DNA from 4 places in the Pseudoalteromonas sp. JC3 genome. Region 1 is predicted to be linked to each of the others. Evidence: predicted binding sites of a transcription regulator. Region 1 holds the regulator's gene; each other region holds the start of a gene.

Region 1 (7,923 bases):
CTTCCAAAGGATCAAGTACATGACCGTATTGCGTGTCATCTTACTCATTGTTTTCGCTTCTTTAATGGTATGGATGTGGTCGCCCATGTTTAATCCATCAGAGGCGGATCCAGCAAAAGAAGATGAACCGTTAGCTAAACCCGATTATGTTGCAACCACGCTTCAGCAAACGACCTATAGTGAAAATGGCTTATTAAACTATCAGGTAACTGCTGATAAGATGGAGTTGTATCAAGATCTTGGCTTTAGTCACTTTGAAAAGCCCATTTTCACCTTATATAACGGTGAACAGAATTGGCAAATAAGCGCATTAGAAGCAACCCTATACGAAAACAACACCTTGATATTAGAGGGCAATGTGTTGGCAAAGAATTTAACGCCTAACGCCATGATCACGGATATCAATGCCGATAATGTAAGAGTTGAAATTAAGCAAAAATTGATGAAGTCGGAACACCCTGTCGTTATCAACGGTCCTAGTCTTAGGATCACAGGTAAAGGACTGCATGCGGATCTACAAAAGCAAGTGATCGAACTCATCAACCACACAAAGACAATTTATTATGACCAGTAAAATCATTAACAAACTAGTTTTCATCGGCTTGCTTGCAAGTTCTACTCTAGCAATTGCTGCAGAACAAAATGAAGTCATTATTGATGCTGGCCGTCAGCAAGCTCAACTGCAAAGCAACATCGGTATTTTTGAACAGAATGTTGTTATTATTCATGGCAACAGAAAGATAAATGCCGATCGCCTAGAGGTCCACCGTCGCGCGGAACTTGGCATTAACAAGCAACTGCTTGTGGCAACTGGCAGCCCTGCCACTTTTAGCGAACGTCAACCCGATGGCAACTTGCTAGAAGCCAAAGCAAATGAAATCCGTTACGACGTAGCGAAGGGAACCCTAGTGATTTCTGGTGATGCTGAAATCAATCAAACTGGGCAAAAAATCAATGCTCAAGTCATCACCTATGACATTGAAAAGCAATTGATCAGCGCTGAGCGCTCAGACCAAGAAGACTCTCGAGTAAGAACCATCCTTGTTCCTGTTGATGACAAAAAAGACGCTAAAGAGAAAAAAGCGCAGGAAGAAGGTAACAATTAATGAGCGAGCTCAAAGCAACTGGTCTAGCAAAGAGTTATAAAGGTCGTCAGGTCGTCAAAAATGTTGGTTTAAGTGTTCAGGCTGGCAGTATTGTAGGCTTATTAGGACCAAATGGTGCAGGTAAAACCACTACGTTCTACATGATTGTAGGGTTAGTACCAAGCGACAAAGGCTATATTCAGATTGATGACGAAGATATCACTTTGTTACCGATGCACAGCCGTGCACGACTTGGTATTGGCTATCTACCGCAAGAGTCTTCAATCTTTAGAAAACTCACGGTCTATCAAAATTTGATGGCGATTTTAGAAACTCGAAAAGACTTATCTAAAGTTGAAAGAGAAGCTGAACTAAACGAGTTACTGGATGAGTTTAATATTCAACACATTCGCGACTCACAGGGCATGGCATTGTCGGGAGGCGAAAGAAGACGAGTCGAAATTGCTCGCGCTTTAGCCGCAAACCCTAAGTTTATCCTGTTAGATGAACCTTTTGCTGGTGTTGATCCTATTTCGGTGTTAGATATAAAGACAATCATAGAGCACCTAAAAAACCGTGGTATCGGTGTGCTTATCACCGATCATAACGTTAGAGAAACACTGGACGTATGTGAAAAGGCCTACATCGTTTCACATGGTGAGTTAATCGCTGCAGGCACGCCAGAACATGTTTTGGCAGATCAAACCGTAAGAGATGTCTACCTAGGCGAACAATTCAAGCTATAGTTAAGACGTAGTATTAATAACTGTTAAAAAGGATTGTTAGAGATACATGAGGCAATCATTACAGCTGCGCATGGGGCAGCAACTTACAATGACTCCGCAACTGCAACAAGCCATTCGCTTGCTGCAGCTTAGTACATTGGATCTGCAACAAGAAATACAAGAAGCATTAGACAGCAATCCATTGTTGGAAGTGGAAGAAGGTGATAATACTGACGGCGAAAACGCTGACCAACACAGCCAAGAAAAGAGCCGTGCTGACGACAATCAAGATTCAGCCGATGAAACGCAGGTTAGTGACTATGAGATAGACTCAGATACCGCCATGAGCAAAGACACTGTGAGCGATGACCTTGCCATGGATGTCACTTGGGACGAGTATATGAGTGCAGCGCCTGCTGCAAGCTCAGGTCCACTTCCCGATGACGATAATGTTTATCAAGGGGAAACCTCTGAATCTCTCCACGATTATCTCATGTGGCAACTCGAACTGACACCATTTAGTCCAACAGATAGAGCTATTGCGATTGCGATTATTGAAGCGGTCGACCTGTCAGGCATTCTAACACTGTCTTGCGAAGACATTTTAGAAAGCATTAATGACGAGAATAGCGAAGAGCCTATTGAGCTAGATGAAGTCGAAGCCGTACTCAAACGCATTCAGCTTTTTGACCCTGTCGGTATCGCAGCGCGTAGTTTACAAGAATGCTTATGCATTCAGCTCAACCAATTCGCCCCAGATACCCCATGGATTGCCGAAACAAAAATGATCCTGACAGAGCATATCGACTTGCTTGCCAGCCGTGACTATCGAACTTTGGCTAAGAAAACGCGCCTTAAAGAAGCCGATCTCAAAGAGGTCATGACGTTAATACATAGCCTTAACCCAAAGCCTGCGGCAAGCATTATTCATGAAGAGCCTGAATATGTGATCCCTGACGTATCGGTGAAAAAAGTAAAAGGTCGTTGGGTCGTAGAGCTAAATCCTGATGCTATGCCTAAAATAAGAGTAAATGACCATTACGCTGCGATGTCTAGAACGGCGAAATCCAGTACGGATAGTCAGTTTATTCGCTCACATTTACAAGAAGCAAAGTGGTTTATTAAAAGCTTAGAAAGCCGAAATGATACTTTATTAAAAGTTACCAATTGCATTGTGCAACAACAACAGGCATTCTTTGAACATGGCCCCGAAGCAATGCGCCCTATGGTGCTAAATGATGTTGCTGAAATGGTTGAGATGCATGAGTCCACAATTTCCCGTGTGACAACACAAAAATACATGCATACACCTCGGGGAATATTTGAGCTGAAGTATTTCTTCTCTAGCCATGTAAGTACGGAAAATGGAGGTGAGTGCTCTTCTACAGCAATTAGAGCACTTATCAAAAAGCTGATAGCTGCAGAGAATACCGCGAAGCCATTGAGTGACAGCAAAATTGCAGATATCTTAGCTGAGCAAGGAATTAAGGTAGCGAGACGTACGATTGCAAAATATCGTGAATCCCTAGCCATTCCACCGTCAAATCAGCGTAAAAGCTTGATATAAGACGTAAAACCCAAGAAGGAAAAATGCTTATGCAACTAAATCTAACTGGTCGCCATGTAGAAATTACTGACTCATTAAGAGACTATGTCACCAACAAGTTTGCGAAGCTAGAAAGGCACTTTGATCATATCAATAATGTGCATGTGATCCTTGATGTCGAGAAACTAGTACAAAAAGCAGAAGCAACATTACACGTAAACGGCGGCGAGCTATTTGCATCAACAGAGCATCAAGATATGTATGCCGCAATTGATGGCCTTATCGACAAGCTAGATCGTCAAGTTATTAAACACAAAGAGAAGCTCACTCGACACTAAGATGAAATTAAGTGAATTAGTGAACAAGGACTGCAGTAAAGCTGCGGTCCTTTTTAATAGCAAAAAACGTATTTTAGAATACATCAGCGAACTGGCTCATAGCCAAATTCCAAATACCAGTCAGCATGCTATCTTGGACGCCTTAATGGCGCGAGAGAAATTAGGCAGCACAGGGATCGGTAAAGGCATTGCCATTCCCCATGGTCGACTTGAAGGTTTGGATAAAATCCTTGCAATGGTGCTTGTCAGCGAGCAAGGGATCCAGTTTGAAGCCATAGATAAGCAGCCTGTCGATATTTTTGTCGCGTTCATCGTACCTGAAGGTGATAATCAACAACACCTGAAGACCTTAGCGGCGATTGCTGATACACTCAAAGACAAGTCTTTTTGCAAAATGCTTAGGCAAGCAAAAAGTGATGATGAGTTATATGCAGTGATCCAAGGTGAACTTGATGAGTGATGAAGAAAAAGGACTCGAGCTTATCATTATCAGTGGCCGCTCAGGCTCTGGTAAATCTGTAGCGCTTCGAGTATTGGAAGACTTAGGCTACTATTGTGTGGATAACATTCCAGTCAATTTGCTGCCGTCTTTAGTCCGCAGTGTTTCGGACAATTATAATAAAATTGCAGTCAGTATTGATGTTAGAAACTTACCTAAAGAACAGGACGAGTTTAATGACATTCTTGAATACTTACCAGGCTTTGCCAAACCTACCCTGTTTTATTTAGACAGTGACGATCAAACCCTGATAAAGCGCTTCTCAGAAACACGACGTTTGCACCCTCTTTCACTGCATAATCTTCCATTAGATGTTGCGATAAAGAAAGAACGGGAATTGTTAGACGTGCTGATCACTCGCGCCGATTTTCTCATTGATACTACAGGCCTGAGCGTTCATCAACTTGCAGAAGATATCCGCGAAAAAATCTTAGGTAAAAAAGACAAACAACTCATTATTACCTTTGAATCTTTCGGCTTTAAACACGGCATCCCAAAACAAGCGGATTACGTTTTTGATGCGCGCTTTTTACCCAACCCACATTGGGAGCCTGAGCTTAAGCCGCTAACTGGCTTAGATCAGCCAGTTAAAGACTATTTGTCGAGTCACAGCATCGTGCAAAAGTTTACTTGGCAGATCCAAACCTTCGTACAAACTTGGTTACCACACTTAGAGCGTAACAATCGCAGTTATCTAACGATCGCAATAGGATGTACAGGTGGGCAACATCGCTCGGTATACTTAGCGCAAACCATTGGTGAACGTTTTGCTAAAACCCATCCCAACGTCAAAATTCGTCACCGAGAGCAAGAGGGTTAAATGTTAGAAGATACGTTTTTAATCCAAAACAAACTCGGCCTGCACGCTCGAGCAGCGACGGTTCTTGCGCAATTAGCAACCCAATTTGATGCCGACGTGACCTTATATCAAGGAGACAAAAGTGCTGCTGCTGACAGCGTACTAGCGCTGTTGTTACTTGAAAGCAGCCAAGGGAAAGAAGTCCGAGTGGTTTGTGAAGGTCCTGATGCTCAGTATGCACTAGACGCCATTGGCGGACTGATAGAAAATAAGTTTAATGAATCCGAGTAATCGTCAGTAAAACAATAAGGCCTGATTCATTTACTCCCTGCTAATCTCCCCCTCCTCCGTAACCAAAGTGGTCTAATAAGTCTCTCATAATTAAGCGTAAACCTTGGTAGTTCCTAATAAACTGAGTTACACTGTAATACCAATTTAGGTTTCTTTCGTGCAATAAAGCTAGTTGCCGGAAAATCCTACTTTATCGTTGCGTACACCTTTAACGTGTATTAACGATAGCAACCCACCAGCAGAAACAACACGAATAAAATTCAAATTAAGAAATTGATTTCTGCGATAAAATAAATGAATAGGGTTAACTTAGTCACGTTAGCCACCATTAATATCAAAAAGGATGCCTATGCCTGAAGTATTTGAACAAGACTACACACTGGAACAACTCCAAAAGGTAACTAACGCCTTAAACAGTGGTCAGTTTGTTCAAGTTAGGCGTATGCTCGCAGAAACAGCACCTTGTGACACTGCACTGCTTTTAGAATCATCCCCTCATAAAGTTCGCTCTATGCTGTGGCAGCTTGTTGACCCAGATATCCAAGGGGATGTCTTAGAGGAACTGTCAGAGGACGTAAGACTTGGGATCATCGCCCAGATGGAGCCGGAGCTAATTGCCGCCGCTACAGAAGACATGGACGACGATGACCTTGGTGATGTCCTAAGAAGCCTGCCTGATACCGTCTACCAAGACGTTATCGGTGCGATGGATAGCCAAGATAGAGAACGTGCGACACAAGCTTTGTCCTACAAGGAACACTCTGCCGGTGCGCTAATGAGCACCGACACGGTCACTATTCGACCCGATGTTACCTTAGAAGTTGTATTTAGATATCTACGCCTTAAAGGCGAATTGCCAGACGGCACAGATGAGCTATATGTTGTCGATAAAGACAACTGTTTCTTGGGTGCCTTACCAGTCAATACCTTATTAACTAAGTCTCCTGACAGTATGGTTCGAGATTTGATGGATGAAGATAAGGAAACGATCCCTATCTCCATGGATGAGTCTGAAGTGGCGCAGCTTTTTGAGCGTCATAACTGGATCTCAGCTCCCGTCGTTGACGATAACGCCCATTTACTTGGTCGTGTCACCATTGATGACGTTGTTGACGTCATCCGTGAAGATGCCGAGCACAGTTTGTTAAGTATGGCAGGTCTTGAAGATGAAGAAGACACCTTTGCGCCAGTTCTAAAAAGTAGCCAGCGCCGCTCTATTTGGCTTGGGATTAACCTTTTAACCGCCTTGATGGCAGCGTTTGTCGCAAGCTTCTTCGAAGGTACCCTGGATATTTTACCTATTCTCGCGGTGTTAAATGGCATAGTACCAAGTATGGGTGGCGTTGCCGGTAGCCAAACGCTAACCCTAGTTATACGTGGTATTGCCCTTGGTCATATTAACCAAACTAACCAAAAGTTTTTAATGGGTAAAGAGCTGGCGATCGGCGCCTTAAACGGCGTGCTGTGGTCTGTCTTGATCGCTGGAGTTATTGCTATATGGCAGTGGGATTTTACACTCGGTGCTGTAATTGCCTTCGCAATGTTTATGAACTTAGTCGCAGCGGGTATCGCGGGTGCCAGTATTCCAATTATGTTAAAGAAAATGAATATCGATCCAGCGCTAGCTGGTAGTGTGGTACTAACAACCGTTACTGATATCGTAGGGATCTTTGCATTCCTTGGCACCGCAACTTGGTTATTAGTGTAGCAGTAACAGTGTCGAAACGGCGGGAAATGCTGGTTAAAACCAGCATTTCTTGAGCTGAGAGAGGGAGTTATTCGCCCGCTATTTGCATATTATTGAGTAGTATAGAGCCGGTTTGTACTGCGCCTCGGCATTCAATATCAGCGCCAACGCCTTCAATCCCCATAAACATATCTTTTAAATTACCAGCGATAGTAATTTCACTTACAGGATATTGAAGTTCTCCATTTTCGACCCAAAAACCAGCAGCTCCCCTAGAGTAATCACCAGTTACCGTATTAACACCTTGCCCCATAAGTTCAGTGACTAACAAACCAGTGCCCATCGACGCAAGTAGGCTGGTTAAATCGTCGTGTGTTGGTTTTACTAACCAGTTATGGATCCCACCTGCGTGACCTGTCGCTTGCATATTCATTCTACGTGCAGCATAGCTTGCCAATAAGTAAGTATTGAGCACGCCATCTGTGATAATTTCACGGTCGATGGTTTTTACACCTTCGCTATCGAAAGGACTCGAAGCAAGCCCTCTTAATAAATGTGGCTTCTCTTCAATGTTAACGCAGCGATTAAAAATTTGTGTGTCTAAAGAATCCAACAAGAAGCTAGACTTACGATATAGCGCGCCGCCACCAATACCTGACACTAAGTGCCCAAATAAGCTGTTAGCAATATCCGCTCGAAAAATAACAGGCACTTTGCGCGTTGACACCTTACGACTGCCTAATTTTGCAAGCGTTGATTGTGCCGCCTCTAAACCGACTTCTTCAGGGGATTTTAGCTCCGTGTGCACGCGAGATAACGCATATGCAGAGTCCCGTTGCATTTGCTCACCCTCTTTACCAATCACCATGGTGCTCAGGCTGTGTCTGGTACGTGGGAACCCTGCAATTAAGCCATGACTATTGCCATATACACGGATCCCTTGGTGGCTCGAT
Region 2 (7,923 bases), 1.3 Mb from region 1:
TTGCCTTATAGACCTCCATTCTCCCCGGTACAATCACCAGCTGAGGGCAGAGTTTTTTCGCTTGATAATTCGACATGGCCGATCGCACGCCATATTGCCGAGCAATATAGTTAGCCGTGGATAGCACCCCACGATGACTCTGCCCACCAATCGCCATCGGCACCTTTGCAAGCTCGGGGTTATCGCGCATTTCTACCGATGCATAGAACGCGTCCATATCAATATGAATAAATTTACGCACGTTAAAACACTGTCTAAATAAACAGTGTTTATTATGTGCTAATTTTCCAACTGTTGCAATCTTGAACATAGGCCTTAGTGTTCTGGGCTATACTTGTGTTGATGTCTGTTGCAAGTTGCACTGCAAAACAGAGATAATGCTAACAATATCAATACAGTTCAAAGTACTAAATCCGTTACTTTGGCTATATTTAACCATTCAGCAATCAATCAGGAGCCTGCATGAAGTACTCACGACTTGGTAGTAGCCCATTAGAAGTTTCGCGCATTTGTTTAGGAAGCATGACTTGGGGCGTACAAAACAACCAGCATGATGCCGACGAGCAAATCAATTATGCACTAAGCCGTGGTATTAACTTCATTGATACCGCTGAAATGTATGCGGTCCCTCCCTCACCTGAAACCTATGGTAAAACCGAAGCCATCATTGGCAATTGGCTAAAGCGGCACCAAGAAAAGCGCGAAAAGCTCGTGCTTGCAACCAAGATTGCAGGCAGCGGATTACCTTGGATCCGTGAAGGCGGTGCTATTACGGGACAATCTGTGATCCAAGCGGTGGACGATTCTTTAGCGCGCCTGAATACCGACTATATCGACCTCTACCAACTACATTGGCCAAACCGTACTTCACCGCATTTTGGTAAACAATGGCCTGGCATGGTGCCTTTGAGTGCGCTTGACCGCGAGGAAGAACGCGCTGGTATGCTAGATATTTTAGAAGGCTTAGCGAGCTGTATTCAAGCGGGTAAAATTCGCCATTGGGGCCTTTCTGATGATACGCCTTGGGGCATTCACACTTACCTTAATTTGGCAATGCAACACAACCTACCTAAGCCGGTTTCAATTCAAAATGAGTTTAGCTTGCTACATGCCAAAGATTGGCCTTACTTGATTGAGAGTTGCGTAAACGAAGATGTTGCCTATTTACCTTGGTCGCCGCTGGCTGGTGGGATGTTGAGCGGTAAATATTTAGGGGGTGCAAGACCTGAAGGCAGCCGCTTTACCTTAGTGCAAAGACAAGGCTTATTTAGAGATACGCAACTAGCACAAGAAGCCGTTGCAAAATATTTAGAAATCGCCAAAGAATTTAATATGACTGCAGCGCAACTGGCGCTAGCTTGGTGCAACCAAGTCGATGGCGTGACTTCAACTATTATCGGCGCGACAATCATGGCACAGCTTAAAGAAAATATTCAAGCGTTTGAACAACCGCTATGTGCAGAGTCTTTAGCCGAGATTGATACTGTATTTAAAGCGTACCCTGCTCCGTTTTAATATCTTCATTCGCGATACGCCGCTTTTACGCAGGCGTATCGTTTTGTAAACCCATTCTTGTTACCTAAATTGAAGTTAAAACCCCCATGCAAAGCTTAAACAACACCCCAGTCATTCCGCTTCAAGGCAGCTGCTTTACTAGAGAGACCACTCGCGCCATAGTCCTTAGAGGCAACGACATTCTTATGCTTTACACCAAACGTTATGACGATTACACCTTACCAGGTGGTGGCGTTAACGAGGGGGAAAGCTTAGAAGCAGCATTAGAGCGCGAGCTAAAAGAAGAAACTGGTGCAGTATCCATTACAGGTCTCACTCCTTTTGGTCGCTATGAAGAGTATCGTCCTTGGTATAAACCAGATCATGATAATGTACATATTATTTCTTATTGCTACGTTTGTGAGATCTGTGGCAAATTTGATCTGCCAACCATGGAGAATTACGAACTTGCTAATGGTATGAAACCTTTGTGGATTAACATAAATCAAGCCATAGCCCACAATGAAGCTAAACTTGCTGATGCAAATAACAAAGGGATGTCCATTTTGCGTGAATTAACTTTACTGAAACACATATCGGCGCAACTAATCACAGAATAATTCGTCTATTGAGGGAACATTTACACGTTGATTAAGCTCTAACTCTGCATAACTCAAGGATTAATAAGAATAATGCGGCCGCTCCAAAACAACCTAATTAGTTTCACCATTATTGGCTCTATTGTGCTGCATCTACTGCTCGGCTGGTATTTGCAGCAAAGTATTTATATCCCCTCAAAGCCTTTAGAAATTAAGGCAATGAAAACCTATTTGGTTATTGAGCCTGCCAAGCCCAAGGTGGAGCATATTGAGACACCAGCGATAACTGAAGATAAGCCAGTAAAGGAGTTAAAACCGACGCTGAAGGACGATACGGTTGAAGTACTAAAAACTGCGCAAACGGAACCAAAAAAGCCTACGGTTGAAAGTACAACCAAGCACATAGCCAAAGCAGCAGTCGTCACGCAACCTAAAAAGTTAGACCATCGCAAAGCAATCTCTCAATTTCGTCAGCAACTTTTAGAGCGCACTCCCAGTGACGTTGTACTCAGCCAAAACCAAAAAAAGCCGCAGCAGATCACCGTACCTAAAGCGCATCAAACCAGTGCTGCGAGCAAGCCAAGAGAGCTACTCGCGTCCACACCACATTATAAAGTCTACCGTGAAAATGGCTTGTGCTATACTGAGGTTAGACTCGATCCGAGTATTCCTACACCAGAGGGATTAAGTAATAACTGGCGTACTCCGCCTCGCCCTTGCGATGGCGGTGCCATTAAAAAAGCCTATGATGCCGCGATGAGTAAATGGCTAAACAAACGCTAATCTTGCTATCATAAAGCAAATTTATTGCTAAGAGTCCATTATGGAAAAAGTCACCATTTTAGTTGACGCTCAAAATGTTTATTACACCACCAAACAAGCCTACCAAACAGGCTTTGACTATAACGCGTTTTGGCGTAAAGCAACGGCTAATCGCGAGGTATATCAAGCCATTGCCTATTCCAGCGAACAGGGTAACGACAAACAAAAGCAGTTCCAAAATATCCTGCGAGCGATTGGCTTTGAGGTGAAGTTAAAGCCTTATATTCAACGTGCCGATGGCTCCGCAAAATGTGATTGGGATGTTGGCATTACCATTGATGCCATGGAATGCGCGTCAGGATCCGATGTAATAATTCTAGTAACTGGCGATGGTGATTTTGATTTACTCGCGAATAAACTCAGAGATAAATACCATACCCGAGTCGAAGTTTACGGCGTGCCGCAGCTTACCGCCGCCTCACTGATCCGTGCCGCTAGTGAGTTTATTCCTATTGATAGTAAATTATTAATTAGTCGACGCAGGTCTGAAATACATCACGGCGATTAACACTGTCAGATACGTTCCTATACGACAAATAGTCCACCTCCATAGCCAACCACACAAATTCTTATGACTTGCCGTAAAGTAATTTTATGGCACAATTATTGCTTATAAAATCACAGATGTCATTTTTTTGATTTGGAGTTTTGTATGGAATTTGCGTTACTTGCTATTTTGGCTCTAGTGGTCGTTGCTTCCATTGTCGCTTCTAAGTACACCGATGTGGGTGGCAATCCTTATCCGTTTAATCGTAAAGAATCTGTTTTTACCACCGTTGAAGCATCGTTTCTACATTTATTAGAACGTGCCGTTGGCGATAGATATAAAATCGTTAGCCGCATTAAGCTCATTGATGTGATTGAGTGCAAGCCGGGTATCTCTCCAAAAGCACGTCGTGCTGCGGTAACTAAAGCTAAGAATAAGCAGTTGGATTATGTCTTGGTAGACAAAGAGACACTGAAAATTGTTGCCGCTGTTGACTTGGTCAATAACGCCAATAAAAACGGCCATAAAGCACAAAAAGATTGGTTTGTAAGTGGTGCTCTGGAATCTGCGGGTATTCCACACATTCGTATGAAAATCAAAAGTGGCTACCAAAGCGCTGAGGTGCGTGCGGCAATCCTATTCAAGCTTGGCCAAAAAGTGGAGATGCCAAAGAAAACCAGAAACCGCACCTACAAACCTGCGGTACTGTCTCCTTCACAGGCAAAAGCACAGTCAACTCAGTTGGCAGAAATCTAGCAAAACGGGCGTCAGCCCGTTTTTTGTTTTACCTATCAAAACCCCTTTCGTATAATAAAAGCAATTTTGACACTGGGGCTTTCCCCACCACAAATTAGGAATCTTTTGATGAAAGTAGGCATTATCGGCGCAATGGAGCAAGAAGTTACCATTTTGCGTAACACCATGGAAAACCCGCAAACATTGACCAAAGGTGGCTTTACTTTTTATACCGGCAAACTGGCTGGTCTTGACGTAACGCTTGTACAGTCTGGCATTGGTAAAGTGGCAGCGACGGTTGCGACAACTTTGCTTATCGACAACTTTGCGCCAGATTGCGTGATCAACACGGGTTCTGCAGGTGGCTTTGAACCATCACTAAACGTCGGCGATGTGGTGATTTCAAATGAAGTACGTCATCACGACGTTGATGTTACTGCATTTGGCTATGAAATTGGTCAAGTTCCGCAAATGCCTGCTGCGTTTACTTCGCACACAAAATTAGTTGAAGCTGCAGAGCAAAGCGTACATGCGCTTGAAGGCATTCAAACTATGGTTGGTTTGATCTGTACGGGTGACTCATTTATGTGCGACCCAGTACGCATCGACAAGGCGCGTGCAGACTTCCCTACGATGTTAGCAGTAGAAATGGAAGGTGCGGCAATTGCGCAGGCTTGTCATTCTTTAAACACGCCATTTGTTGTGATCCGCTCGCTATCTGATATCGCCGGCAAAGAATCACCGCAATCATTCGAAGAGTATCTAGAAGTCGCTTCTGTTAACTCTTCTAAAATGGTGATGGCACTACTTAATAAGCTGGATAAGGTTACGCTTTAGTGCTCGACAGCTTGCTTCAGGCCCATGAGGGCCTGATCATTTTCTTACTGGCGATTTTTGCCAGCCTAGGGGTAAGGTTATCAACACTTTATCACCCTAATCTTATTCTTAGCCTTATATTTAAAGCGATTGCCGAAAAAGTTTATCGCCCCAAAGCGGCTTCTAGTTATCAACTGTTATCAGGCACACTGGGATTCCTCCTCCCTATATTAACCATCACCGTATTAACTTATGCGATTATTAGCTTTGCTTTTTATCCTAATTGGCTCGGTGGGCTGGTGTTGTTTTTATGCTTAGATATTAGCCATGAAAGCCGTGCTAAGCGTATTTCCGCGCTGATAAAGTCAAAGCAAAAAGTAACCGCAAGAGCCGTGTTGCAAGGAATGGTAGCAAGAGATGTAGAGAAGCTAACAGAGCTTGGTATTTGTAAAGCCACCATAGATAGCACCGCATTAAATACCCTGCGCCATTTTTTTGTCATTGCTTTACTGTATCTAATGGCAGGCCCCTATCTCGCGCTATTTTATAAACTGTTACTGCTATGCGACCATGCTTGGCGGCAAGTAATGCTCCCCTCAGCCCGTTTTATGACAAGCCTTTCCCGCGTGATTTGGCTCGTTGAGTTTGTACCCATGCGATTATTAATTACCTGCTTTTCATTGCTACTTAGACCAAAGCAAACTTGGCACTACATTAAATACTACGGCCGTCACTTTAGCCAAACGAATACCGGATGGGCACTGAGCTTCTTTGCCGCAAATTTACATACACAGCTCGCAGGGCCGCGCTTTTATTTTGGTGAACGTTATGATGTGATGCGGGTAGGTGCAAAAGCGCAACCCTCAGCTGAGCATATTCAGCATTTACTCGGGCTACTTAATCAAATGCGCTGGCTATTTATTGCTACTTCCGCCTTACTGCTTGTGATTATAAATTTTGCTAGCTTAATGTTGTAACAACCACAAAAAAGGCCAGTAAAACACTGACCTCTTCGGCTATAACAAGTAGATTAGCTTGTTTAGTTTACCGTAACTTTCGCAAACTTACGCTTACCTACTTGGTAGATTTCACAAGAACCTTTCGCAACTTCTAATTTTGTGTCTGTTACTTTATCTTCGCCATTTAGCTTAACCGCGCCTTGCTTGATCATGCGCATCGCCTCTGAAGTACTTGCCACTAAACCGGCTTCTTTTAGCAAGTTAGTGATAAACGTGCTTTCACCCTCAATAGTTACGGTGACTTCAGGGATCTCATCAGGTAAGGCATTTTTTTGGAAACGCTTGATAAAGTCTTGATGCGCCGCTTCAGCGTCAGCTTCACTGTGGAATCGAGCAATCATTTCTTTTGCAAATTCAATCTTAATGTCACGAGGGTTGCGGCCGCCTGCAACTTCTTCTTTAAGTGCAGCGATATCATCCAGTGTTTTTGCGCTTAACAATTCGTAGTAACGCCACATTAAATCGTCAGAAATCGACATCACTTTACCGAACATGTCGTTTGGCGCATCAGTAATACCGATGTAGTTACCTAGTGACTTAGACATTTTCTGTACGCCGTCGGTGCCTTCAAGTAGCGGCATCATCAGTACTGTTTGCGGCTTTTGCCCTTCGTCTTTTTGTAGCTCACGACCCATTAATAGGTTAAAGCGCTGATCGGTACCACCGAGCTCAACATCCGCCTCTAGTGCAACCGAGTCCCAACCTTGAACCAGTGGATATAAGAATTCGTGGATTGCGATTGCTTGGCCATTTGCATAACGCTTTTTAAAGTCGTCGCGCTCAAGCATACGTGCCACAGTTTGACGTGCAGCAAGCTTGATCATACCGGCTGTGCCAAGCTTTTCCATCCACTCAGAATTGAATGCAACTGTGGTTTTGGCAGGATCAAGGATTTTGAAAACCTGTTCTTTGTATGTTTCTGCATTTGCCAGTACATCTTCACGAGTGAGTGGCTTACGAGTTACATTTTTGCCCGTTGGGTCGCCAATCATACCGGTGAAATCACCAATCAAGAAAATCACCTCATGGCCTAAGTCTTGAAAGGTTTTCATTTTATTGATTAGCACTGTGTGTCCTAAATGCAAATCAGGCGCTGTTGGATCGAAACCCGCTTTAATACGTAGTTTTTTACCTGACTTCAGCTTTTCTTTTAATTCATCCTGCAACAGAATTTCTTCTGCACCACGGCTAATCTCTGCAAATGCAGTTTCTAAATCCACTATTCTCACTCCAACAGCTATAACTTGTAATCGCTCGATTCTAGCCTATATTTATCCGAGTTTAAATGCACAAAACGCTGGTATTACGGGTTTATTACGTATATCCTGCAATATTATCTACAATAATTCTTGACAGCAGAAAAGGCGCATTATGGTTCATGTGGTTCATAAGCTCCCCAAAAAGCACAAAGTGCTCATCATCGGCTTCCTATCTGCGATGGTCGGAATTGCCCTGATCCCCTCTGAAAAAGCAACGGCTTCAAAAGACAATGACGGAAAAGCTTTAGAAGTTGGGAAACGTTACGAGTTGCCAGTAAAAATATCAGAAAAAACAGAGCAACTTACTGAATTAGATGCAGCGCCAGTCATCACGCCTGAGTCTGCCCCTAAACAACCTGTATTTGAATTTAAAGACCACGAAGTGAAGTCTGGCGACAGCCTAGCCGTGATTTTTAAACGCGCAGGTTATTCTGCCAAAACGTTACACAATCTGGTCAATACCAACGCAGAAACCCGCAAGCTGACTAAAATCCACCCGGGAGAAGTGCTTAGCTTTGCTAGCAATGATGGTGGTGAATTAGCTCAATTAAAATACATCTTGTCAAAAACGGATACCTTATTGGTCACCCTAAACGACGAGGGTAATTACGAAACCAAAATCGAAAGCAAGGAAATCGAAAGTCGCGAAAAATCGGCAGGTGGCAAGATCAATTCCAGCTTCTGGAGCGCTG
Region 3 (7,923 bases), 270 kb from region 1:
GTGATCGCACAGGGCGGCGATATCTTCAGGGCGTTCACGTAAGGCTGGTAGTTTTAACCTGACGACATTGAGGCGGTGAAATAAGTCTTCACGGAATTTACCTTGCTTGACCAGTGTCTCTAAGTCTTGATGGGTAGCTGCGACGATACGGACATCGACCTTCACGCTGTTGTGGCCACCAACCCGATAAAACTCACCATCGGCGAGTACGCGCAATAGCCGAGTCTGCACGTCCAGTGGCATATCACCGATTTCATCTAAAAATAGGGTGCCGCCATCGGCTTGCTCAAAGCGGCCACGGCGCATGCTGTCAGCACCGGTAAAAGCGCCTTTTTCATGGCCGAACAACTCAGACTCGACGAGATCTTTGGGGATGGCGGCCATATTGAGCGCGATAAAAGAAGCCTCTTTGCGCGGGCTGTGATTGTGCAGCGCGCCTGCCACAAGCTCTTTACCCGTGCCTGATTCGCCGTTAATCAATACACTCATGCTTGAAGCGGAAAGTTTACCGATGGCGCGGAACACTTCCTGCATCGCTGGGGCTTCACCAATAATGTCGGGGCTATTGGCTTTTTCACTTTGGCGCTTTTGCTTTTTAGTTTGCTGGCCTGCACGAAATGCACGTTGCACAAGGGAAACGGCCTCGTTTAAGTCGAAAGGTTTGGCGAGATATTCAAACGCCCCTTTTTTAAATGCGTTGACCGCAGAATCCAAGTCCGAGTGTGCGGTCATAATGATCACCGGCAAGTTTGGGTAGAGCCCTGCAATTTTATCTAACAAGGCCATGCCATCGATACCTGGCATACGTACATCTGAGATCAGCACTGCGGGTTGCTCATATTCAAGCGCGGTCAATACATCTTGACCACTGGCGAAGCTCTCGGTTTCAAACTCAGCTCGCTTTAATGCCTTTTCTAAAACAAATCGGATTGAAGCGTCATCATCGACTAACCAAACTGATTTCATTGCACGTTTCCTGTTTCGGTGTTGTCAAAGGGAAGGTAGATACTGAACTCAGTGTGTCCTGGCCAACTATCGCATTCGATAAATCCTTGGTGTTGCTCTACCAAAGTTTGCGCGATAGAGAGCCCAAGTCCAGAGCCTCCTTCTTTATTCGTGATCATCGGAAAGAACAATGTCTCTTTTACCTCATCGGCGATCCCTGGACCGTTGTCGCTGATACGGATGAGTAATGCTTTTTTCAATAGTCGCTCACCATGATGAAGACGGTGTTTAATACGCGTTGTTATGGTGATCGTACCGTCATGCTGTAGCGCTTGTTGAGCATTGCGTAGCATATTCAGCAGAACCTGCTGAATTTTGGCTTGATCTATCACGATAGCCGGAATACTGGGATCATAATCTTTTACCAAGGTGATATCGGCATCGCGCTCCAAGGTGGTTAACTTTATCACCGATTCTAACGCCTGATGGATATTACACGGCTCTTTTTGTGGTAACTGATTGGGTCCAAGCAGTTTATCTACCAACTCGCGTAATCTATCTGCTTGCTCAATAATGAGCGTGGCACATTCTTCCCGTTCTTGTTGATCAGTTTCATACTGCAATAATTGCGCCGCACCGCGGATCCCACCAAGTGGATTTTTTATTTCATGGGCAAGACTGCGAATGAGGTTTCGAGCTGCTTGAAATTGGTGCATTTGATTGGATGCTTGGTCATAACGCAGGGCATCATCAACACGGCGACATTCCACTAAAATGAACGCCTCTTCTGCAAGGTAAACTCGTCTGGCATGCAGACTTAGTGTCGCAACACGATTATCTACAAACACCACGTCTACCCTGTGTTGCTGGCAGTCTACACCATCTTGTAGCACGTATTTAGAGAGCCGTGGCAAGTCTATATGATGATGATTAAACACACTATCAACCGCCAGCCCAACAAGCCGTTTAGTGCTGAGTCCCAGTAGTTCACTACTGCTGTAATTGGCATAGTGGATCATTAAATTTTGATCGAGCACTAAAATCGCGGTTGAGAGAGATTGCCAAACTTTATCCAAGTCAATCGAGTTATGTTGATCCATATATGTTCACCGTGCACCAATGTGGTGCAATGAGAATAGCATAGCTTTGCATCCATTGGATTAAATTATTACCTGAGCTCAGAAACTAGGGGTTTTCGAACTCGTATCCTAAACTTGGTATTAATAAAGCATGCCAACTTTAAGGTGCCCACATTATTAATGCTTTGTTTCAAAAAATACATCTAGCTTGTGCTTGTGGGGGGGGGGAGCCTTTTTGTCACGTTCTGCATGAGTGGTTGTGACTTTCAAGGCGCTAGGTATGTTACCGAGTATACGGGTTGCTTTCCTCCTCACACCGCTAATTTACATCGGGCTACGAATGGCGAGAAAACCACCCTTACAGGCGTAATGCGGGTCGTTCAACCTAACTGGCGAGATAAATATCTACTGCAAACAAAGGCTGAAGTCTACTATCAAATCCAGGTGGGTGAGCAAAGGTTGTGGATTGAACACAATGAAATGTCGAGTTTGGCCTCCTCAATAGCAGGAGGGATGAGTATGGTGTGTTTGCAACTACTGGTTAAAAGTCAGTGTAGGTAAGCAATATCGCTCTAATTATTCACGGTATTGCGGTGCAAAAAGAACTTATGAGCATCGCTTTGGGCGACTAACATACCTTTTTGATTAAACACTTTCATAACCAAAGAGTGCTCGCCACGATTGATACCACGCAAAGAAAACTGAGTATTACTTTGTTTTGGCCCTGTGGCTGTTCCGTTGAGAAAGAGTTGCACGCTTAGTCCTTGGGTAAATCTTGGCTCTATGGTGCCAGTTACGTATACACTGCCACTATTATCACGGATTGTTTGCTCATGCTCAGGAGAAGTGATTTTAGCTGTATATTGAATCGTTGGTGTTGTATCCGTTTGTTCGAGAATTTTAGTATCAACACTTGGCATGGTTAAAGCGCTGGCGTTGAGTTTGACTTCTTTTGAACCTGGTTGCGGTACATCCGAATAGACCCAATGGCCGTTTTTGTCTTTCCAGCGATAGATTTTTGGATTGGACTCTGCTGCAGCATCAATGCTTGTTAGGGTTAGCGTCATGCTAACCGACATTATAAGAAACCACTGACGCACCACAACTCTCCACAGTAAACTACTGTTCATACTTTAGTATAGTGTTGTTGGAATTGCGAGTTACAAATGAGTAACTCCGATAATAAATTTATTCGAGATATTTAATTTAACCTTTTGAATTAAATTAAAAAAGCCCGTAATTACGGGCTTGAGAACACATATGATTAAGAGTGCCAGAAACGCATAATGAGTTTTGGCTCTACAAGCTCAATACCGCGGTACTGAGCGTAGTAGTCTGTTAGCGATTAAACGCTGTAGTACATTTCGAACTCAACTGGGTGAGTTGTCATGTTTAATTTTTCAACTTCTTTCGACTTAAGTGTGATGTACGCATCGATTAGGTCGTCAGTGAATACGCCACCTTGAGTTAAGAACTCACGGTCAGCATCTAGAGAAGCAAGCGCTTCGTCAAGTGATGCTGCAACTGTTGGGATTTCTGCTGCTTCTTCCGCTGGTAGGTCGTACAAATCTTTGTCCATTGCATCGCCAGGGTGGATCTTGTTGCGGATACCGTCAAGACCAGCCATCAACTGCGCTGCGAAAGCTAGGTATGGGTTAGCCGCAGGATCTGGGAAGCGTACTTCGATACGACGACCCTTTTCTGATGGGATCACCGGGATACGGATTGATGCTGAGCGGTTACGTGCTGAGTATGCAAGCATAACTGGCGCTTCAAACCCTGGTACTAGACGCTTATAAGAGTTTGTTGCTGGGTTAGTGAATGCATTGATTGCTTTAGCATGCTTAATGATACCACCAATGTAGTAAAGCGCTTCTTCAGATAGACCGCCGTACTTGTCGCCTGCGAAGATGTTCTTGCCGTCTTTAGCAAGTGATTGGTGGCAATGCATGCCTGAACCGTTATCACCAACGATTGGCTTAGGCATAAAGGTTGCTGTCTTACCGTATAGGTGAGCCATGTTGTGGATAACGTACTTCATCTCTTGGATTTCGTCTGCTTTAGTTACCATAGTATTAAAGCGAGTCGCAATCTCATTTTGACCAGCAGTTGCTACTTCGTGGTGGTGCGCTTCAACAACGTGGCCCATCTCTTCAAGTACTAAACAAGTAGCTGCACGCCAATCATTAGACGAATCTACCGGTGCTACTGGGAAGTAACCACCTTTTACGCCAGGACGGTGACCTGTGTTACCACCTTCGTAGTCTTTGTCTGAGTTCCAAGCCGCTTCTTCAGCATCAATTTTGTACATTGAGCCAGACATGTCAGTTTTAAATTTAACATCGTCAAACAAGAAAAACTCTGGCTCAGGACCGAATAATACGGTGTCTGCAATACCCGTTGAACGCATGAACTCTTCAGCGCGTTTAGCTACTGAACGTGGGTCACGCTCGTAACCTTGGTGTGTGTTTGGTTCAACCACGTCACAACGGACGATAAGGGTTGTTTCTTCTGCGAACGGGTCTAGCTTAGCACTTTCTGCGTCAGGCATAAGTACCATGTCAGATTCGTTGATGCCTTTCCAACCAGCGATAGATGAGCCATCAAACATTTTGCCGTCTTCAAAGAAGTCTTCATCGGCTTGATGATGCGGGATCGATACGTGTTGTTCTTTACCTTTTGTATCTGTGAAACGTAAGTCAACAAATTTTACGTCGTGCTCTTTAATAAAATCTAAAACCGATTGTGACATGTGTCCTCCGACTCGTTGGGTTATTTTTTGCTGCAATGTACTGCAATTGCACCTTGATAAGCGTTAATCGTGCCAATTGTTTAACTGTTTGATTTTTAGTGATTTATTTAAATTCACTGATCTGTGAACGGATGTTTTGCACTAAATTGGTGCGTAAGTGTTCCATGGTGGTGCGTAATATTTTTCCTGACAACGACACTTTCCATTTCTGTTGTAGTTGATATTGATTAAATGCTCAAGGTATCAAGATATCGAATAGCTAAAAATTGCTCGAGTATATTCAGTTGTCTGCACTAATGGTGGTCTGGTATTGAGCAGAAAATTGAAATTAATTTCTAAATTTATAGAAAAAATACATTCTAAATATTGCATATAAAGCACCTTTCTTTAGGTATTTAATCGAAACTTTTCTTTGCTCATTAACTGCTTCTTAGATTAATTTTTACATCTTTTGTTTATATACGCTAACACCAAAGAGCCCGCATTTTATAGGCGACTTTTTGTTCACCATTTATTTGTCTGTATTTAGGTGAATGATACTGCATGTGAGGAAGTTGTATGTACATTATGCAATTTTGTATTTCTCAATTGTGTCCTGTGTGTTAATTGTGTTAATCGAGTTAATTTTTGTTTTGTTTTTTGTGTTGATCGGTTTCATTTTTTGGGTACTATGTACCTGATATTAATAAGTTGAGTCTAATGTTAAAGGGGCTACTTGATGCACTCTAATAGGCTAAATTTTCGTTTGTTACTGTTGATATGCAAGGAAGAAGTAAGGTGTTTTCTCGAGAGTCATTAGCATTAAGATTTGTTATTTTAGTATTTATTCCCCTCATTATAATCATCTCTTATTTTTACTTAGACGAGAGAGAAACTTTACCTCTGGATAATATAACATTAAGCGATAGCGCTTTGAGTAACAAAGTGAGTATCTCTAGAGATAAGTACGGAGTTCCAAATATAAGCGCGAAAAGTGATCATGATGCTTTTTTCGCTATGGGATATGTTCAAGCTCAAGATCGGCTTTGGCAAATGGAGTTACAGCGCCGATTAATTAAAGGTACTTTGAGTGAGGTCTTTGGAGCATCAACAATTGAGCGTGATAAATATATGCGTACTTTGGGGCTTGCTGATGCTGCAAAAGAGGCGCTAAAAAGTTTAGGGAAGCGGGAAAAAGGCATCTTAGTTGCCTTCTCTGAAGGAGTGAATGCGTATATCAGAGATTCTGAAAACCTACCAATTGAGTTTAGGGTTTTTGGTGTCGTTGCTTCAAATTGGTCTCCTGAAGATTCATTAATGGTAGGTAAGCTACTTTCTTACTCTCTGAGTTTTGCTGCTAATTATGAACGCGCCAGAGTACAAGCTGCCGCTAAATTACCAGTGGACTATTTACACTCAATCTATCCAGAGCTTAATGATCAGCAATCTTTATCAGAGGATATATCACGTGTCGCTAAATTGGATGAGACGTTAAGCCAGTTAGCGAGTATCGAAGAAGCTTTATTGCTAGAGCATGGGATTGGAGGCAAATTTGCCGGGAGTAACGCTTGGGCAATTTCTGGGGAGTTAAGTGCTTCGGGCGATGCGATGTTGGCGAATGATCCTCATCTCTCTTTCCAAATGCCTTCATTATGGTATCGAGCGTCTTTGTTAGGCGGCGAAGTAAACGCATCAGGTATGACCATTCCAGGATTGCCTGTAATTGTATTTGGACATAATGCTCATATTGCTTGGGGCGGTACTAACATGCCCGCGGATACGCAAGATTTGGTCATAGTGGACCTTAATCGAGGAGGGAATTCTGCAGGAGAGAAAATTGTTCAAAGGGTAGAGGAGATCGCGGTTAAGGCTGACTTCCCAGCTCAATTTAGAAAAGCCCCAGAGACTATAAAACATACGGTTGCACAATCAAAATATGGGCCTATTCTAGATTATAGTGCTGGCGCGTCTCATGGGTATGCACTGAGATGGACAGCTTTAAATGACAGTGATACTTCTATTTCTGCCTTGATCGACCTGAATTATGCTTCTAATTGGGAAGAGTTCAGGAATGCGCTCCAGCTTCTTATCACGCCGACAATCAATTTTGTTTATGCAGATCGCCTAGGCAATATAGGCCTCAATAGCGCGGGTAAAGTTCCGCTTCGCAAAAAACATTCTGGAGCCATACCTGTTAATCAGTATGAGTTTGAATGGACTGGGTACATTCCTTGGGAAAGTATGCCAACGGAATTCAACCCTAAAAAAGGCTATATCATTAATGCCAACCAAAAACATGTCTCTGAGGATTATCCTTACTTCATTTCTATGGACTGGGCTCCTTCATATAGAGCGGAACGTATAGCATCTCTTATAGAAGGTGAGTTAAAGCGAGGACACAAACTTTCCATCGATACTTTCCGGAGTATTCAAGGTGATGTACTTGACTTAGGAGCGATAGATCTACTCAACCTTCTTAGAAATGACTATCCAAATCTGAAGCCTTTACTTGGTGAGCTACTACATTGGGACGGAGATTATAAATCTGACCCTGACGTTGGTGCTATATACCAAGTCATGATCAGAAATTTAAAAGTCAAATTATTCCATTCACAAAGTCTTGCTACACAATTTGGTGGCGGGCTAACCGCATCTAGTCTAACCGACAAACAGTTATTGCTCGCCTTACAAGACCATGAATTATGGTGTTCTGACACTTCAGAAAAATGTACAGATGAAATTAGGGATTCCTATCAAGCGACTTTAGTTGAACTTGAGCGTAAGTTTGGCGCTAGGCCGTGGTCATGGGGAGAGCTTGCGCCGAGAACTTTCGCGCATCAACCCTTTAGTGAAGCGGACTTTTCGAGACGAATTTTTGAGCGGCAGATCACTGGAGCTGGTTCATTAGATACCGTGAATGCCGCCGGTTATCGGTTTGATAGTGCTGATGGATATGAGCAGATATTTGGTGCAGGGTTTCGCCAAATTATGGTGTCGAGTAAGCAGGAAGGGTTTAAGTCTTGGTACATCAATTCAACGGGTCAGTCCGGCAATATCATGAGCCCACACTATGATGACATGATCGACTTATATGAAAGTAATCAATTAGTTACTGAAACACCGCAATAAATATAATAATTAATAAAAAGGAATTGTAATGAGGTTACT
Region 4 (7,923 bases), 360 kb from region 1:
AGATCCGTTTCGTGCTCAACCAGATAAATATGTTGAATATAGCCTTCTAAGACATGGATTTTCATTAGTCACACTCATTTCTCCAATCAGATCTCAACATAGCATAGGTTAAAGACATCTGACCAGTTGTGTGTGGAAGTGATAAATCGCAGACATAAAAAAACCGCAATTAAGCGGTTTTCTTATAAGTGATGGCGGAGAAGGAGGGATTCGAACCCTCGATAGGGCTACAAACCCTATACTCCCTTAGCAGGGGAGCGCCTTCAGCCACTCGGCCACCTCTCCGGCGCAATACTTTAAAAATGGCGGAGAGATAGGGATTTGAACCCTAGATACGCTATTAACGTATGCCGGTTTTCAAGACCGGTGCTTTCAACCACTCAGCCATCTCTCCATGGGCAAAGATAATACTTAGCGATTTAGGCGCTGTAAACCGTTTTTAAACTGTTTGCTTAAAAAATGTGCTAAAAGTGAGGTTTTTTTAAAATTGTGCTAGAAATTAGCGGTTTGACGAAGAGGTTTTGTACAAAAATGCTGGTTGAAGTGGTGCTTTTATGGTCTATTGAAACAAATGCTGACGAGAGCATGGCGGGTTGGGGCGCCATGCTCTGTGCAGACTTACTTATACATAATCACGTCTTTTAACGCTAAGTGTTGACCACATACTGCCAACCACTTCGTCCAATTGATACGACGTTGTTTAGTTGGTTGTGTTTGGTTAAACGTGTTTTGTGATGGGCTGCAAGGTGCAGCTGAATTAAGCATGTCTGGCTCCTAATAAGCTATGATTGAAAACAAGGCTATTTTGCACGCAATTTGTTTAAATTTAAAACGATAAAAATTGATGTTTTCGGATAAAAATAACTAATGAATTAATGGTTTGTTCATTTTTGTTTTAATGGGTTCTTTGCATGTTTATGCATGGTTGCGATTGTCTTGATTAGGCTGTAACCCAATTAATATGTGTGTTTGTGGTTTTTGTTTTTGATTTTTGGTTTTAGTTTTGGTTTTTTATTCATATAAGTTGAGTTTTTGTATTTAAGGGTTTTTATGCTAGTGGTAGTCAACCCTTTAGCGGGTGCTGAGGGGAAAGCGCAAATTGCATGGTTAAAGCAACAATTAACACAACAACAGTTGACGGCAACTTGGTTTAATACCACTGGAAACTTTGTCGCAGATAGGGACACAATTGCTCAAGCAGCTACGGCGGGAGTGAGCGTGGTGGTGATTGGGGGGGATGGCACTTTGCACCTAGTCGCCAATGCCATTGCTGAACGGGATAACACGCTTGCGCTGCTGCCAGCGGGGACGGGCAACGATTTTGCTCGGCAGTTTCATTATTCCAAAGCACAGTGGCGAGCAGCTGTATTTTCAGACAAGATCTCGAGTATTGATTTGGGTAAAGTCGACGGGCGCTGGTTTGTCAATGTTGCTGGGATTGGCTTTAACGCGCATGTCATGAATAACTTAGGACAAACCAAACGGCTAGGAAAGCTGAGCTATACCTATGCGGGATTAATGTCGCTATTTACTGCCAAACTCATTCGCTATCACAGCAATACGTGGCCTGAGCAGGGTATGATGTTGTTACTTGCGAATGGCAAACACTTTGGGGCAGGGTTAACTCCTGCTCCTATGGCTTGCCTTGATGACGGTCAGCTGGAGCTACTATGGTTCACGCCGCAAACGCATTGGCAGCGGATGGTATTGTTTGTCAATATGCTACTTAAACGCCATATGGGTACAAGAAATGTGCACCACGGCCGCATTGCAGAGCTTTATATCGCACAAGAGGGGTATGACATTGAGGCTGATGGCGAGATTGTTGGGCGCACGCCTGCGACGATAACTTGCTGTCGCCGAGCTCTGAACATAAAAAAAGCGCCATTATAAAATGGCGCTGAAAAGTAAGAAGCTAAAGCATTGGTAAGACTTCAACTTCTAACTGGGGACCGAATGGACAACCAAGCGTAGATGCGATCTAAAGGCGTGAGTACAATCGCATTACCTAGGATGACCAAAATAAACCCAATAAAGGTGTTTTGCTGCCACTCAAAGCCTTCAAATAAGGTGCTCAAGGCCACGGCAACAAAAGGAAATAACACTATCAAATAACTCGCTTTCTCAGGCCCAATATTTTTGAGTAGTGAGAAATAACAACCAAAGGCAATGACGGTGCCAAACACGCTGAGGTAAATCAGAGACCACCAATATGATGCCGGCGCTTGGTTGATAAACTGATGTTCACTAAAGGCAACATAGGTTGCTAACATGACAGCGCTGTAAAGCATGCCCCACGCATTTCCCGCCATAACATCAATTTGCTGATTAGAATTGCGTACGCTCACCATATTACCGAGTGACGCGACCACCGTTCCTAATAGAGCTAATGATAATCCCAAGAAGGCCTCGCTTTGCAAATCAAATGCGACCAAGTCGTGCCAAAACAAGCTGACTATCCCAAGCGTGCCCAGTGATGCACCAAAGTAAATTCGCTTTGCAATCGGTTTGGCAAAAAACAACTTAGTGTTGACGATGTTAACGACCAATAATAATGAAAATGCAATTGATGCCATCGCTGACGTTAAATGTGCCTGAGCCCAATATAAGAAGAGATAGTTAGCACCAAAATTACACAGCGCTAAGAGGATGAAAAAGCCGTGATCTCGGCGAGAAAATCGCATTGGCACACGCTTATAGATGACAAACGCCCACATACAAACCGCGGCGAGGCCAAAGCGGTAAAACAGCGACACAAACTCGTTGATGCTGCCAAGTTGATATTCAATGGCAAGCCATGTTGATCCCCAAATCAACACAGTGATGGCGTAAAGAAATAGATTTTTCATGATCGGCTCTAGATTCAAACAGCAGTGGAAGTCTGTAGTTTACGCTGTTATTCTGTATAAGCTATATACAGAATTTGCTAATTTATACCTATACAGATGATTGCTTATGAGTACCGTTATTCAACGCCAACATTCCGCCTTTCTCTATCAGCAGGTGATCCAAATGATCTTGTCGATGGCAGAACAAGAGTCTATTTTACCGGGCGAAAAGCTTCCCTCATTGCGTGTTATGGCGCAAAACTTAAATGTCAGTATCCCAACGGTAAAGCAGGCCTATCAAGCACTTGAAGATCAAGGAAAAGTCATTGCCAAAGAGAAGTCCGGCTACTTTTTATGCCACAGAGCTTCGCACAACGACTCACCGAAGCGTGCACGATTGCCCGCCAAACCTGTAGTGGTGAACAAGCAGGCGTTGATTGAACAAGTGTATAAGGGGATCCATCAGCCACATGCAATCCCCTTAGGTATCGCTAACCCCATTGCCATTGCTGGTACTGAGCAGGTTCTTGCCAAAATTATGCGCCGCGCAATGAAAGAAGCAGGGAACGAACTCATTAATTATGGCCCTATGGACGGTTTAGATAGCTTAAAAAAGCAAATCGTGCGGCGTTATTTGGATATGGGTTTAGCAATAGACATGGATGAAGTGGTGATCACCAATGGCGCGCAAGAAGCATTGGCGATTGCGTTACAAGCGGTAACCAAGCCCGGAGACGTGATAGCGATTGAATCTCCCTGTTATTTTGGCATTGTTGAGCTGGCTGAAAACTTAGGGTTAAAGGCCATTGAAATACCTGTTTGCCCAGATGATGGCATTTGGCTGAGCGACCTTGAACGGGCACTTGAAAAGCATGATATTCGAGCGTGTGTGTTTTCTACCAGTATTAGTAACCCGCTTGGTAGTTTTATGCCTGATACGAGACGTGCGCAGCTGGTGGCGCTATTAGAGCAACGTGACGTGGTGTTGATAGAAGACGATGTGTATGGCGATTTATATTTTACCGAGCAGCGTGGCATTCCGGCACAAGCATTTAGCCAAAAGGGCTTAGTGATCACATGTGCGTCATTTTCAAAAACCGCAGCGCCTAGCTATCGGGTGGGTTGGATGGTCGCCAGTCAATTTAGTGCAAAAGCAAAGCGCATAAAACGTGCGTTGAGTTGCTCATCATCTTTAATGAATCAATGGGCACTGGCGGATTTTCTCAGCTCCGGAGGCTACGAGCGCCATTTAAAGTTGGTCCGTAAACGGTTAATTGAGAATCGAGACCGTATGATCCAAGCGGTGAATGTTGCATTTGGTAGTGAGGTAAGAGTCAGTCGCCCGCAAGGCGGTTGTGTGCTGTGGTTAGACTTAGGTAAGCACGTCGATGGTGCCTTGTTGTTCCAAAAAGCCCTGGAGTGTGGGATCAGTATTACGCCTGGTACGCTATTTAGTGCCAGCAAAAAGTATCAAAATTGTATACGTATCAGTTATGGCTTGCCGTGGGATGCGTCGGTAGAGCAAGCGATTAAAACGCTGGGGGAGCTGGCTGATGCGCAAAGGAAAGGGTTGGCATAACGTACCCTTAATTAAATGTAAGTTATGCCAACGTCAGATTATTTAAATTTAAACAGTTGGTACTCTGACATGGCGGGGATAGACTTTGCGACAATGGCTTCGTTTTTCGCGATTTGCTCAAAGTCGCCACACAGTGCGTCGGCTTTTTTCTCAATAGATTCTGCCTGTTGTTCAACTTTGGTTTCGATTTGTGTTGCGAAGTTTTCCATACGTTGTTCAAAGCTGCTCATATCACCGTTTGCATCTGACATTTCGTTGCCAATCGCAACCAGTAAGCTACCTATCGATTGCATCATGGCACCTTGTACTGCGGTCTCGATTTTTTCTTCAAACTGATTATCAAAATTTTGGCCAAACTCATCAAAGGTTTGCTTGCCCATCACAAACGCACCTTGCTGATAAAACGTATTTTGCACTTCTGTTTCAAGATCATCGATCACAGCATGGATGCTATCTAAACTGGTTAAATTAAAGGTGTGTGCCACTTCATTAAGGGCGACGCCCGCTAGTTTTATGCCTTCAAAAGCAATATCAGCCACTTGTGGTAGGCGGCCTCTTAGTTCATCACCATATTGCGTGAGCATCTTTTTTTGCTGTGTATTAAGTGCGATGCGCTCGCCATTGAGTGTCAGTTCGCCAAGGTTGTTGATCTCAGCTGTTTTGTTTTTGGCCGTTGTGATCACCAAGTTATCAGGTGTGATCCTAACGTCATTCTGAAATTCTACTTCACAATTGTCACCGCTAAACGTGATGTTATTTTTTTCGTGTGCAGCGACGGTGGTTGTCATCATTGTTGCTGCTGTTAGTAGTAAAATTTTATTCATGGTCGATCCTTATTGGCTCAGTTTCATGATTGTTGTTACAAGAACAGTGCCAAATATAAACCCAAGTAAAATCAATATATTGTGTTATATTGTTGAAAGTTAATGTGCTCTAAAAGTGATGAAATTGACTAAAATATAGTTGTTTTTGTCAAAATGAATTAGGCGATAAAAAATTTTTATTGTAAGGATAAGAAACTCTCACTTTTCAGAATGACAATTTAGCGCTAAATAGTGATCTTGAGAGACGGCTCTCATTTTATTAATGACTATTTTATTTTGGAGTTAGTTGTGGGTAAGACATTCTCTTACGATGCGCTTGATGATGATTTTGCAGACGATGAATTTGAAAAGTTGGGTCGTAACCAACATGACAAGCAAAAGCGTAAAGTCAAAAGAAAGCTAGACGACTACTTAGAGCAAAAACGCCTACGTAGAAATCTAGGCGATGATGATTTCGACTATATTGATGACTGATCATTAAACGTCATCTACGAGTCTAGCACTGACAGTAATTCAATTTGGCTGTGTGATTAAGCAGGGCTGTGGGTTACTCAATGCGATGTCTGAGTTATTGTGTCGTTGGTGATAGCCAAGCAAGTGACGAGATATTCAGATAGTAAGCAGCCGCAAATATGCGGCTGTTTTGTTTTGATTAATCTTTAAAAGATTTATGGCAGTCTTTACAGCCTTTTGCCCAATCTTTAAATGCAGAAGCAATCAGCTTTTTGTCGCCAGAGTCAGCTGCAACAGCCAGTGCTTGAGCATACTCGGCAAATTGCTTGGCTTTACCATCGAACTCAGTTCTGTTTGACCAAACGGCTGGTAGGGCATCAGTATTGCCTTTGTCAGAACCGTCGATAAATGCTTCCCAAGGCATTTGCGATAATTGCGCAGCGTTGTGAGCACGTTGCTTAAATACTTCAGCATCAAATGGTACTTTGCCTTTTAGCATGTCGCCCATATTACCAATCTGGAAACGGATCAATTGGAAAGACGCTTGGCGGTATTCAATTGCATCTTCAGCCGATTCAAACATAGTGTTAGCTTGCGCTGTTGCTGCAAGACAGCTAAATAGTGTGACGGTAAGTAGTTTCTTCATAGTAAACCCCTAATATTTTTCCCTATTTTCAATGTAAATTACAAATATAATCAAACAATTACGATAAGTGCCCTGTGACGGAGGCAACTAGTTTTAAATAATCAACTCTCGATGTCTTTGAATATCATGCCTCTGCGCATACTGCGGGTGGCTAAAAAGATTTCTCCCAGCAAAGAGACAAATGCGCCAATAAGCAGCACCATAGCGGCGATAAAACAAGACGATAACGTAATGCCCAATGGCATACTGTACAAGTGTGACATGAACAGCAGCATAACCACTGCACACACAAGCAACGCACTGAGTACACTCATGCTAAATGCAACGTGAATAAAACGAGACCGTTTTAACAGTGCGCGCATTTCACGGCTAAAGTGCATTTTGAGCTCTTCATCTTGCGTGGTATTGATCTTGCGATCAAGTAAACGCGCCCTATCCGTGATCCGTGCTAAGCGGTTTGATAGTACCCCTAAGGTCGCAGCAATACCCGTAATTAAAAATACAGGGGCAACGGCGGTTTGGATAACTTTGGCCATCGTGAGAATGCTAACGACCTCTGGATTCATATAATTACCTCGTTAATTCCAGTTTAGTTTTGATAAGGTGTTGGGTTGCTCACCGATGAGGGTTTGCATCACTCGGTTGCGTTCATCAAGCAAGATGACTCTAGGAATACCTTTGTTGGCATACGTGCTGTAGATATCTCGATTGGGATCGGCAACAAAATGGATGGGCAATTGCATGGTTTCGTTGAATTGCTCAAGTGTAGTGTTAGTTTCTTCTCGGCCAATAGCAACGATGGTTAACTCGGCCTGGGTGAGTAATTCAGATTGTTTTAGTTCACTCAATAAGCGTTGCGAATCGGAGCACCAAGTCGCGAATAAAACCACCAGCTTTTTGTGATTAGCATCGAACCTAACAGCTTGGTTTTTGATATCCGTCAATTGCAAATGTTTAAAGGAGTCGCCGGTGTGGATATAGGTCTGATAGCCATCATCTGCCCGTGGTAGCGCTTCGTTTGAGGCCTTGCAGTCACTAAATCCGGTGGTGAGAACGGTACTAAGTAGTAACATTTTTATTGTTGTTTTCATGTCTATTCCTTGTTTCCGTGTCTGTGTTTTTGAACTCTTGCGCGCATTTCAGTATATTGCCCCACTTAGATGATTTCTTAAAGTCCAATTTCTTATAGCCGTTGATATGATTTACCTTTCTTTATTTGGGCTTGCTTTTATTGCCGCAACATTATTACCTGCGTCGTCGGAGCTGGCGCTGAGTGGGCTCGTTGTGAAACAGCAAGGCGAACTGGTTTGGTTATGGCTGGCTGCGACAATGGGTAATTTACTGGGTAGCTGTGTGAACTACTATCTTGGTTGGTTTATCGCTAAGTGGCGAGATAAGCGCTGGTTTCCGGTTTCTCAACAGCAATATGATAAGGCTTGTGGGCTATTTAATCGTTACGGTAAGTTTTCATTGCTATTTGCTTGGCTACCCATAGTCGGAGATCCTTTGACTGTGGTAGCGGGGTCTTTACGAACCTCTTTTGGGTGGTTTTTTGTGTTAGTCGCGCTCGGTAAAGGCGCTCGTTATGCACTG

What was found. The regulator sigma-54, encoded in region 1, starts transcription at its own class of promoters, with help from an activator protein. The targets are predictions, from matches to a motif close to GTTGGCACGNNNNTNGNNT.
Region 2: a site for sigma-54 is predicted at 3,509-3,527, ahead of QSH61_RS15090 (DUF2726 domain-containing protein). Genes of this name have one in related genera too.
Region 3: a site for sigma-54 is predicted at 4,835-4,853, ahead of glnA (glutamate--ammonia ligase). Genes of this name have one in related genera too.
Region 4: a site for sigma-54 is predicted at 5,267-5,285, ahead of QSH61_RS00270 (YggN family protein). Genes of this name have one in related genera too.

Annotation. Positions count from the first base shown of each region.
Region 1 covers NZ_CP127855.1:412,127-420,049, reverse strand. The annotation lists gene kdsC (3-deoxy-manno-octulosonate-8-phosphatase KdsC) at 1-23, shown strand, start outside; gene lptC (LPS export ABC transporter periplasmic protein LptC) at 20-574, shown strand; gene lptA (lipopolysaccharide transport periplasmic protein LptA) at 564-1,106, shown strand; gene lptB (LPS export ABC transporter ATP-binding protein) at 1,106-1,831, shown strand; gene QSH61_RS01740 (RNA polymerase factor sigma-54) at 1,878-3,377, shown strand; gene hpf (ribosome hibernation promoting factor) at 3,407-3,694, shown strand; gene ptsN (PTS IIA-like nitrogen regulatory protein PtsN) at 3,696-4,154, shown strand; gene rapZ (RNase adapter RapZ) at 4,147-5,013, shown strand; gene QSH61_RS01720 (HPr family phosphocarrier protein) at 5,014-5,283, shown strand; gene mgtE (magnesium transporter) at 5,633-6,991, shown strand; gene pmbA (metalloprotease PmbA) at 7,059-7,923, opposite strand, start outside.
Region 2 covers NZ_CP127855.1:3,483,755-3,491,677, forward strand. The annotation lists gene dinB (DNA polymerase IV) at 1-241, opposite strand, end outside; gene QSH61_RS15070 (aldo/keto reductase) at 463-1,515, shown strand; gene QSH61_RS15075 (NUDIX hydrolase) at 1,602-2,114, shown strand; gene QSH61_RS15080 (hypothetical protein) at 2,187-2,876, shown strand; gene QSH61_RS15085 (LabA-like NYN domain-containing protein) at 2,917-3,423, shown strand; gene QSH61_RS15090 (DUF2726 domain-containing protein) at 3,568-4,158, shown strand; gene mtnN (5'-methylthioadenosine/S-adenosylhomocysteine nucleosidase) at 4,267-4,974, shown strand; gene QSH61_RS15100 (cobalamin biosynthesis protein) at 4,974-5,930, shown strand; gene tyrS (tyrosine--tRNA ligase) at 5,993-7,192, opposite strand; gene QSH61_RS15110 (peptidoglycan DD-metalloendopeptidase family protein) at 7,344-7,923, shown strand, end outside.
Region 3 covers NZ_CP127855.1:143,963-151,885, forward strand. The annotation lists gene ntrC (nitrogen regulation protein NR(I)) at 1-966, opposite strand, end outside; gene glnL (nitrogen regulation protein NR(II)) at 963-2,045, opposite strand; gene QSH61_RS00675 (DUF4124 domain-containing protein) at 2,597-3,103, opposite strand; gene glnA (glutamate--ammonia ligase) at 3,370-4,776, opposite strand; gene QSH61_RS00685 (penicillin acylase family protein) at 5,701-7,884, shown strand; gene QSH61_RS00690 (cyclic peptide export ABC transporter) at 7,913-7,923, shown strand, end outside.
Region 4 covers NZ_CP127855.1:50,341-58,263, forward strand. The annotation lists gene QSH61_RS00235 (MBL fold metallo-hydrolase) at 1-65, opposite strand, end outside; tRNA gene QSH61_RS00240 (tRNA-Ser) at 193-285, opposite strand; tRNA gene QSH61_RS00245 (tRNA-Ser) at 304-394, opposite strand; gene QSH61_RS00250 (hypothetical protein) at 619-765, opposite strand; gene QSH61_RS00255 (diacylglycerol/lipid kinase family protein) at 1,051-1,893, shown strand; gene QSH61_RS00260 (DMT family transporter) at 1,935-2,849, opposite strand; gene QSH61_RS00265 (aminotransferase-like domain-containing protein) at 2,956-4,407, shown strand; gene QSH61_RS00270 (YggN family protein) at 4,446-5,231, opposite strand; gene QSH61_RS00275 (PA3496 family putative envelope integrity protein) at 5,520-5,705, shown strand; gene QSH61_RS00280 (c-type cytochrome) at 5,884-6,330, opposite strand; gene QSH61_RS00285 (DUF2721 domain-containing protein) at 6,432-6,896, opposite strand; gene QSH61_RS00290 (TlpA family protein disulfide reductase) at 6,909-7,421, opposite strand; gene QSH61_RS00295 (YqaA family protein) at 7,528-7,923, shown strand, end outside.